One region of the Arthrobacter sp. 210 2 genome, then DNA from elsewhere that is predicted to be linked to it. Evidence: predicted binding sites of a transcription regulator. Region 1 holds the regulator's gene; the other holds the start of a gene.
What was found. Region 1 encodes HrcA, which represses chaperone genes, less so after heat shock. Its sites were predicted from a motif close to TTNGCACTCGNNNNNNNCGAGTGCNAA; they were not measured.
Positions count from the first base shown of each region.

Region 2: the regulator HrcA is predicted to act here: its motif matches at 1,555-1,581, upstream of groES (co-chaperone GroES).

Region 1 is NZ_JBNHIE010000012.1:130,902-135,591, reverse strand. Features, by position in the region: gene AC5RWA_RS19330 (16S rRNA (uracil(1498)-N(3))-methyltransferase) at 1-773, opposite strand, end outside; gene AC5RWA_RS19335 (GerMN domain-containing protein) at 1-7, shown strand, start outside; gene dnaJ (molecular chaperone DnaJ) at 776-1,903, opposite strand; gene hrcA (heat-inducible transcriptional repressor HrcA) at 1,988-3,001, opposite strand; gene AC5RWA_RS19315 (DUF3097 domain-containing protein) at 3,178-4,029, shown strand; gene AC5RWA_RS19310 (DUF4870 domain-containing protein) at 4,148-4,567, shown strand.
Region 2 is NZ_JBNHIE010000001.1:849,729-854,418, forward strand. Features, by position in the region: gene AC5RWA_RS04075 (THUMP-like domain-containing protein) at 1-221, opposite strand, end outside; gene AC5RWA_RS04080 (hypothetical protein) at 275-655, shown strand; gene AC5RWA_RS04085 (DMT family transporter) at 595-1,512, opposite strand; gene groES (co-chaperone GroES) at 1,738-2,031, shown strand; gene groL (chaperonin GroEL) at 2,109-3,719, shown strand; gene AC5RWA_RS04100 (dihydrofolate reductase family protein) at 3,786-4,385, opposite strand; gene AC5RWA_RS04105 (dihydrofolate reductase family protein) at 4,385-4,690, opposite strand, start outside.

The sequences.
Region 1 (4,690 bases):
GCGGTAGCCTTCCAGCGGCCCAGGATGTCGCTGGCAAGGACGACGGCGGCAGGCCCGGCCGTTGATGAGCGCAGGACGTGGTGGCCCAGGAGTGCTGTCACGGCGCCCTTGTCGCAGAGTTTCGTGACTTCGCGGGGGCTGATGCCGCCTTCGGGTCCCACGATCAGGAGCACTTCCCGGGGCGCCGCTCCCCCCGCTCCATCCCATGCTTCGAGGACGTTTCGCAGTGGCCGCACGGCGTCCTCATGAAGGATGACAGCCAGGCCGGCGGCTTCGACGGCCGCGGACAGGGCGGCTGTGTCGACAGCGGGCCGGACCTCGGGAACCCAGGCCCGGCGTGCCTGCTTGGCCGCCGCAGTCACAACAGACTGCCATTTGGCGTGGGCCTTGGCGGCCCGGTCACCTTTCCAGCGCACGATGGAACGCTCGGACTGCCACGGAATGACGGCGTCGATTCCGAGCTCTGTCGCCGTTTCGATGGCCAGCTCGTCCCGGTCGCCCTTCGCAAGCGCCTGGACCAGGACCAGCCGGACATCGGGGCGGTCTTCGAAGGCCACCGACGTGCACTCGACCTCCAGAGCCGAGGAAGAAGCCGCGGTGACGCGTCCGCTCATCCGCGTGCCGGCACCGTCGACAATGTCCACAGCTTCACCGGGTGACAGCCGTTTAACCGCAACAGCGTGCCTGGCTTCGGGTCCTTCCAGGATGAACCGCGTCGCGGGCGCGACGCCGTCCAGGGACCCGGCGGGAGTGAAGAAGACGGGGTTGCTCACCGCTACAGGTTACCGAGGCGATCCCGGAGTTTGGCGAACATGCCGCCGCTGGCAGCGAGTTTGCCCTCGGTGATCTGCTCGCCGCGCATCTTGGCGAGCTGCCGCAGGAGGTCCTCCTGGGCGGCATCCAGCTTCGCGGGGGTCTCAACCTGCAGGTGCACCTTCAGGTCGCCGCGGCCGTAGCCGCGCAGGTGGGTAACGCCGAGGCCGCGGAGGGTGATGATCTCACCGGACTGCGTTCCGGGCTTGACGTCGATTTCCTGGGTCCCGTCGAAGGTCTCAAGGCTTACCTCTGTACCCAGCGCTGCGGCCGTCATGGGGATGTTCAGCGTGGCGTGCAGGTCGTCTCCGTCGCGGACGTAGGTGGCGTCATTGTTGACGCGGATTTCCACGTAAAGGTCACCGGAGGGTCCGCCGGCGGGCCCGGCCTCGCCCTGGCCGGAGAGCTGGATCCGGGTGCCGGTGGCCACGCCGGCGGGAACCTTGATGGTCAGGGACCGGCGGCTCCGGATCCGTCCCTGGCCGCTGCATTCGTTGCAGGGGTCCTTGATGACCGTGCCGAAGCCTTCGCAGCTGCCGCAGGGCGCAGCCGTCATGACCTGGCCCAGGATGGAGCGAACGGCCCGCTGGACCTGGCCGCTGCCTCCGCAGATGTCACACCGTTCGGGGTGGGTGCCGGGCCGGCAGCATGATCCCTCGCAGGTGGGGCAGGTGACCGCGGTGTCCACTTCGAGTTTCTTGTTGACGCCGAACACCGCATCGCGGAGGTCGATCCGGACACTGATGAGGGCGTCCTGTCCGCGGCGGACACGGGAGGCAGGCCCGGTGGAGCCGCCGGCGCCAAAGAACGTGTCAAAGATGTCCTGGAACGCGAAGCCCTGGCCGGCGTAGCTGCCGCCGCCGAATCCGTTGTCCGTACCGTTTTCATTGCCGGTGGTGTCATAGACGCGCCGCTTTTGGGGGTCGGAAAGGACCTCGTACGCGTGGGTTACTGCCTTGAAGCGGTCTGCGGCGTCCTCACCCGGGTTAACGTCCGGGTGCAGGGTCCGGGCCAGCTTGCGGTAGGCCTTCTTGATTTCTTCGCCGGTGGCCTCCGGTGAGACTCCAAGGACGTCATAGTGGCTGCTCAAAGTTCGTATCTCTTCCTTGTTGTACTGCCTGCATGCGGGGTGCCCTGCCCGTGGTTCCGGCTGCCTAAGCGCCGGGACCGCCGGTCAGGGTCCCAGTATCCGGGAAAGGTAACGGGCAACAGCCCTGACGGCGGCCATGGTGGTGGGGTAGTCCATGCGCGTCGGCCCCAGCACGCCAATCTTGGCCGTGCTGTCCGGGCCGTATCCCGTGGCCACGACGGACGCCTCGGAAAGGCCGTCGTAGGGGTTCTCGCGGCCGATGCTGACGGCCACGCCGCGGTGGTCCTGCGCCATCTCGCTCAGGAGCCGCAGCATGACCACCTGCTCCTCAAGGGCTTCCAGGACGGGGCCGATGCTGAGCGGGAAATCGACGTTGGACCGTGCAAGGTTCGCCGTTCCCGCCATCACCATCCGGTCCTCACGGCTGCTGTGCGCCAGCACCTCCAGCCCGTGGGCCAGCGCCTGCGCGGCCAGCCTCTGGCCGGGACTGACCGCCGACACCACGGCCGGAAGTGACTGGGCCAGCTGGCCCAGCGGCGTTCCTGAAAGGGAACCCAGGAACCGGGTCCGCAAGGCGGCCAGGGCGTCGTCCCCCAGGTCCTGCCCGACGTCGATGACCCGCTGTTCCACCTTGCCGCTGTTCGCAATGAGCACCACCAGCACCTTGCGGGGAGCAAGCAGGACGAATTCGATGTGCCGGATCAGGGCACGGCTCAGGTGCGGATACTGGACAACCGCTACCTGGTTGGTCAGCTGCGACAGCAGGCGGACCGTTCGGTCCAGGACGTCGTCAAGGTCGTCCGAGCCCTCCAGCAACGACTGGATGGCCCGGCGCTCGGCCTGCGACAGGGGTTTGACGGCCGAAATCTGGTCGACGAACAGACGGTAGCCCTTGTCCGTGGGAATCCGGCCCGCGCTGGTGTGCGGGGCGGTGATCAGGCCCTCGTCCTCCAGCGCCGCCATATCGTTGCGGATTGTCGCACTGGAGACGCCGAGATGATGCCTCTCGACCAGGGCCTTGGATCCCACCGGCTCGCGGGAGTGGACGTAGTCCTCCACGATGGCCCGCAGTACTTCCAGCTTGCGTGGCTCGCTCACACTCCACCTCCATCCAGGGTCAGGGCGGCCGTGCCGCCCGCACCGCGCCACCACCAGGGTTAGCACTCGACATGCCTAAGTGCTAACAGTCTATTATGCCTCGGGCCGTTGTTAGCATTGGTACCGCTCCGGGCGAAATTCCGGTGCACTGATCTAGCGCTAGGCGGAGTCGATCCATGGATTACCAGAACTGGGGCCCCCGGGACATGTCCGCGCCCGTCCGGACCCAATTGCCCGAAGTGCCGGTTGAGCGCGGCATGGTGCTGGAGGACGTCCAGTCCGGTTGGGTCGGCGCCGTCACCCGGGTGGAAAAGTCCGGCGGAATGCACGTGGTGGTCCTCGAGGACCGCCGCGGGAAGTCACGGACCTTCCGGCTGGGCTTCGGTTTCCTCCTCGAAGGCCGCGCAATCCGCCTGATGCCCCCGGCACCCCGTCCGGCGACGGCCGGCCCCGCCGCCGGAAGGACTGCCTCCGGCTCCGTGCGGGTTGCCGGCCAGCGCGCACAGGTAGCCAAGGCCAGCCGCATCTGGGTGGAGGGAAAGCACGACGCCGAACTGGTGGAAAAAGTGTGGGGAGACGACCTCCGGGTGGAGGGCATCGTCGTCGAACCCCTGCACGGCATTGACGACCTGGCCGGCGCAGTGGCCGACTTCCGGCCCGGACCGGGACGGCGCCTGGGCGTGCTCGTGGACCACCTGGTGCCGGACTCCAAGGAGTCGCGTATTGCCGATGCCGTCATGGCGTCTCCCGGCGCGGCCGGGAACGTGCTCATCGTGGGCCATCCGTACGTGGACGTGTGGCAGGCCATCCGGCCCGCTGTCCTCGGCATCGAGAAGTGGCCCGTTGTGCCGCGCGGGCAGGACTGGAAGACCGGGATCCTGGCCGCTTTCGGCTGGCCGCACGACACGAAGGAAGACATCGGGCTGGGATGGCAGAAGCTGTTGGGGGCCGTCCGCAGCTATGCAGACCTGGAAGCATCCCTGCTGGGGCGGGTTGAGGAAGTGATCGACTTCCTCACTGTTCCCTGATTGGGCAGCCAACACCCGGATAGCCAGTATTCTTGGTACTGCGGTGCCTGTGAAAAAGGGGCAGGCCCGCACCCAACCACCGGCATTCGCACCATTTGCACTCTCGAAGGAACAGACTGTGTCAGAAAACGCACGTGATCACAGGGACAGCCAGGGCGGCGCGGGCCGCTCGGAATACCACGGCGTCCCGGCGAATGCGCTGCCCCTGACGGCGGGCGAGGACCGGCAGTGGGCCACGCTGGCGCACTTTGGCGGGATCCTCGGCTGCGTTCCTGCCCTGCTGATCTTCCTCATTTTCAGGGACCGTGGACCGTTCACCGCCCAGGAGTCCAAGGAAGCCCTCAACTTCAGCCTTCCGCCCACCATCGCGGCCGTGGTGGCCAATATCCTGGTGTTCATCCCCGTGATCGGCAACATTTTTGCCGTGATCGCGACCCTCATCTGGATCGCCCTGACCTGCTTCTCCGTGGCCGCCGGCATCCACGTCAACCGCGGCCAGCCGCACCGCTACCCGTACAACCTTCGCTGGATCAAGTAGCGTTCCAGCAACAGGGGGCCACACCCGCGGGGTTCCCTGGCCGAGCTTGCGAGGTCAGGGTGCGGGTGGGGAGGGTCACTCCCTACCCAACAACCACGCGTTTTTGGGCAGGGAGTGACCCCG
Region 2 (4,690 bases), on a different contig from region 1:
AGCATCTGCCGGGAAAACTCCCCGAATTTTGCTTCGGCCTTGGTGCGGAGCCTGGACTGGGTCAGGACGGCGGAGACCAGGTGGGGGGAGTGGCCGGCCTTCCGGAGGGCCGAATTGAGCTCATAGGAGGAGTCCTCCTGGTAGGGACCCAGGGACGCCAGCAGCTCCCAGCCTTCCGGGGTGAGCAGCGGTGCGATCTGGTCCTGGGAAGCGTGGGGCATGGGTTCCAGCCTAGTGGAGGAGGGCCCGGCGCTATGCCGATAGTGTTGAAAGCATGGAAGACAGCGCAGGCCCCCAGCAGTCCGGAGAAGAGCAACCCACGGACCGGGGTCCCGCCAGGTACGCTCGTCCCGCCCTCATTGCGGCTTCCCTGGTGGCAGTGGTGTGCATCGCGCTGCTGGTGATCATTTTCTTCCTGGATACCTTCAACGCCACCGTCTATTCCGTGGGGGGCAACGACATCCAGGACGACACCCAGGAAGCCAGCGACATCCGCGGGTTGTATGCCGGTGCACGGGCGGGAAGCATCGTGTTCCTGGTGGCGTCCCTGCTCGCTGCCGCCGTTGCGGCCGTGGTGCTCTACCGCGGCAGGAATCAGGGGAGGCGGGATTCCGACGGCGGCGAGGACGTGGACTTCGACGACCTGGGACGCTGAGGCCGCTGGCCGGCGCTGGTCAGCAGGACCCCCGATATCACCAGGACTCCGCCCAGCACCTGTGCCGCGGTGATGGGCTGGCCCAGCAGCACGGTGATGATGGCGGTGAAGACGGCGATCAGGTTCAGGTAGTTGCCGGCGTTGGCCGCAGAAGTCCGCTTGAGTGCCAGGTTCCACAGCAGGTAGGAGCCCAGCGAGGGGAACAGGGCGATGAACGCCAGGGACCAGCCTTCGGCCGGAGTGGACGGCAGCCCGGCCCCGGTTGCTGCCGCGATGGGTGCCAGGACCACGGCAGCCATTGCCACCTGCACGGCCGTTGCGGTGATCGCGGGGAGGGCAAGCCGCCTGGCGATGATCGTGTAGAAACCCCAGACGGTGATGGCTGCCACGATCAGCAGCTCTCCGGTGTTGATGGAAAAGGTCAGCAGGCGGGACAGGTCGCCGCCTGTCAAAACCATCAGCACGCCGGCCAGGCCCAGTGCGATGCCCAGCCAGCTCACCGGGCGCGGCCGGTCCTTGAGCAGGACCACGGCAAGCACCATGATCAGGGCCGGATTGGCGGCCGTCACCAGGGAAGCGTTCAGGGCCGACGTGTGCTGCAGTGCGCTGTACAGCAGCAGGGTGTAGCCGCTCATGCCCAGGGCGCTCAGCAGCAGCAGTACCGGCCACCGGCGCAGCACGGCGCGCCAGTCCGGCCGGTCAACGGCCTGCGCCAGCAGGAGCAGCGGCACCGCGGCCAGGGCCCAACGCCAGAAGGTCAGCTGCAACGGCTCCATGGTCTGCATCGCGGCTTGGCCCACCACGAAGTTTCCGGCCCAGAACAGGTTCGCAAGGATCAGGTATACGGCGGCTCGCACCGCTTCAATGTACACGCCGCCGTGTACGCGGATGACGAAACGCTGGCACTCGCCTTGACCGAGTGCTAACCCGCACATAGAGTCTTCATTAGCACTCTCCCTAGGAGGGTGCTAACACATGAAGAGCTGCCAGCCAGGCTGCTGCCGGCACCGCGACGACGGTTTGCCAGCCAGGGCGGAAAGCTTTCCAGTCCACGAATTTGCTGACGAAAAGGAGAGGTCCGAGTGTCGGTCTCTATTAAGCCTCTTGAGGATCGTATTGTTGTCCGCCCGCTCGAAGCCGAGCAGACCACGGCTTCCGGCCTGGTCATCCCGGACTCCGCACAGGAGAAGCCGCAGGAAGGCGAAGTTGTTGCAGTTGGCCCCGGCCGCTTTGAGGATGGCAACCGCGTTCCTGTCGACGTAGCCGTTGGCGACGTCGTCATCTACTCCAAGTACGGCGGAACCGAAGTCAAGACCGGCGGCACCGAGTACCTCGTGCTGTCCGCCCGCGACGTCCTGGCGATCGTCGTAAAGTAACTCTCCGGATCCCCGTGCCGCTGGTCATGCTTACTGCTGGTCAGCTGCGCGGGGTTCTGTCTTGAAAGGACAAAACCATGGCAAAGCAGCTTGCGTTTAACGACGCTGCCCGCCGGTCTCTTGAAGCCGGCATCGACAAGCTCGCCAACACCGTCAAGGTGACGCTCGGCCCCCGCGGCCGCAACGTTGTCCTGGACAAGAAGTGGGGCGCGCCCACCATCACGAACGACGGCGTCACCATCGCCCGCGAAGTCGAGCTGGACGACCCGTACGAAAACCTTGGCGCACAGCTGGCCAAGGAAGTAGCCACCAAGACCAACGATGTTGCCGGCGACGGCACCACCACCGCCACGGTCCTGGCCCAGGCACTGGTCAAGGAAGGCCTGCGCAACGTAGCTGCCGGCGCTGCTCCCGGCCAGATCAAGCGCGGCATCGAGGTTTCCGTTGAAGCCGTCGCTGCACGCCTGCTGGAGAACGCCCGTCCCGTTGAAGGCACCCAGGTTGCCAGCGTGGCGGCCATCTCCGCGCAGAGCGAAGAGATCGGCGAGCTTCTGGCCGAGGCCTTCGGCAAGGTGGGCAAGGATGGTGTGATCACCATCGAGGAATCCTCCACCACGCAGACCGAACTGGTCCTCACCGAGGGCATGCAGTTCGACAAGGGCTACCTGTCCCCGTACTTCGTCACCGACGCGGAACGCCAGGAAGCAGTCCTCGAGGACGCCCTCATCCTGATCAACCAGGGCAAGATCTCCTCGGTGCAGGAATTCCTGCCGCTGCTGGAGAAGGCGCTGCAGAGCTCCAAGCCACTGTTCATCATCGCCGAGGACGTCGACGGCGAGGCCCTGTCCACGCTGATCGTCAACCGCATCCGCGGCACCCTCAACGTGGTGGCCGTCAAGGCTCCGGGCTTCGGCGACCGCCGCAAGGCCATGCTGCAGGACATCGCCACCCTCACCGGTGCGCAGGTTGTCTCTCCGGAACTGGGCCTGAGCCTGGACTCCGTTGGCCTTGAGGTGCTGGGTACCGCCCGCCGCATCACGGTCACCAAGGACAACACCACCATCGTGGACGGCGCCGGCGCTGCCGAGGACGTTGCTGCACGCGTTGCCCAGCTCCGTGCCGAGCTGACCCGCACCGACTCCGACTGGGACCGCGAAAAGCTCCAGGAGCGCCTGGCCAAGCTGGCCGGCGGCATCGGCGTCATCAAGGTGGGTGCCGCAACTGAGGTTGAGCTGAAGGAAAAGAAGCACCGCATCGAAGATGCTGTTTCCTCCACCCGCGCCGCCCTCGAAGAAGGCATCGTGGCCGGTGGCGGTTCCGCCCTGATCCACGCGCTGAAGGCCCTCGACGAGGACCCGGCCGTCAAGGCACTCGAAGGCGACGCCGCCGCTGCTGTGGGCATCGTCCGCCGCGCGCTGGTCCAGCCGCTGCGCTGGATTGCCCAGAACGCAGGCTTCGACGGCTACGTCATCACCGCCAAGGTTGCCGAACTCGAAACCAACAACGGCTTCAACGCCAAGTCGGGCGAGTACGAGGACCTGATCGCTGCCGGCGTCATCGACCCCGTCAAGGTCACCCGTGCAGCCCTCCGCAATGCAGCCTCCATCGCTGCCCTGGTTCTCACCACCGAGACCCTGGTTGTGGAAAAGCCCGCTGAGGAAGACGAGCACGCAGGCCACAGCCACTAGCCTTCACCGGCTGCCAAGGCACAAAAGACCGGTCCGGCATCTGCCGGGCCGGTTTTTTGTGCCCCTTTACTTCTTGACCGCGTAGCGCACGTGCGTGGCGAACGTCGAGCTCACCGTCTTGATGATGCCGAGGTTGATGTCCTGGCCGAAGCCGTCAAAAAGGCGCTTACCGGCACCGAGGATCACCGGCGCCGTCGAGAGCACAAGTTCGTCCACCCTCCCGGCGGCAAGGGCCTGCCGGATCACGTCCGCACCGCCGCCGATCGATACGTCTTTGTCCCCTGCCGCCTCAATCGCCCGCGCGAGGGCTTCATCGAGCCCGGACACGAAAGTGAACCCGGACGCCGCCGCCGGCTGGTCCTGTACCCGGTGGGTGAGCACAAACAGCGGCCCGCCGAACGGGTTGGTTCCTCCCCATGCCCCTGCAGCGTCATACATGCCCCGGCCGACGATGCCGGCACCCAGGCCGGCTTCCAGCTCGTCATAGAAATCCTTGTCGGGGCCCTGCATCGCGAAGTCATGTCCGCCGTCGTAGGTCCAGGGGCCGCCCATCACCCAGTAGTGCAGGCGTTCCCCGCCCTTGCCCAGGCCGTACCTGGGACCGTCGTCGGGGCCGGTGATGTAACCGTCAACCGACGTACTGATGGCTGCGATGACCTTGGCCATTACGCGCCCTGGGTGGCCGGCATGTCCTGCGTCCTGACGTCGCCCGCCCGCTCGTAGACCAGCGACACCGATCCCTTGGGGAAGGTGCGCGCCGGCTCGGCGAGGCGGAAGGAGGCGGGGATGGTCCCGCCGTCGAAGAGGCGCTTGCCCTGCCCCAAGGTGACCGGATAGAGCCAAAGGTGGAGGCGGTCGATCACGTTTTCTTTGAGCAGTGAACGGATGAGGACGCCGCTGCCGAACATGTGCACCTCGCCGTAATCCTCACGAAGCCGGCCCGCGGCCGCGGCATCAGCCAGCACAGTGGT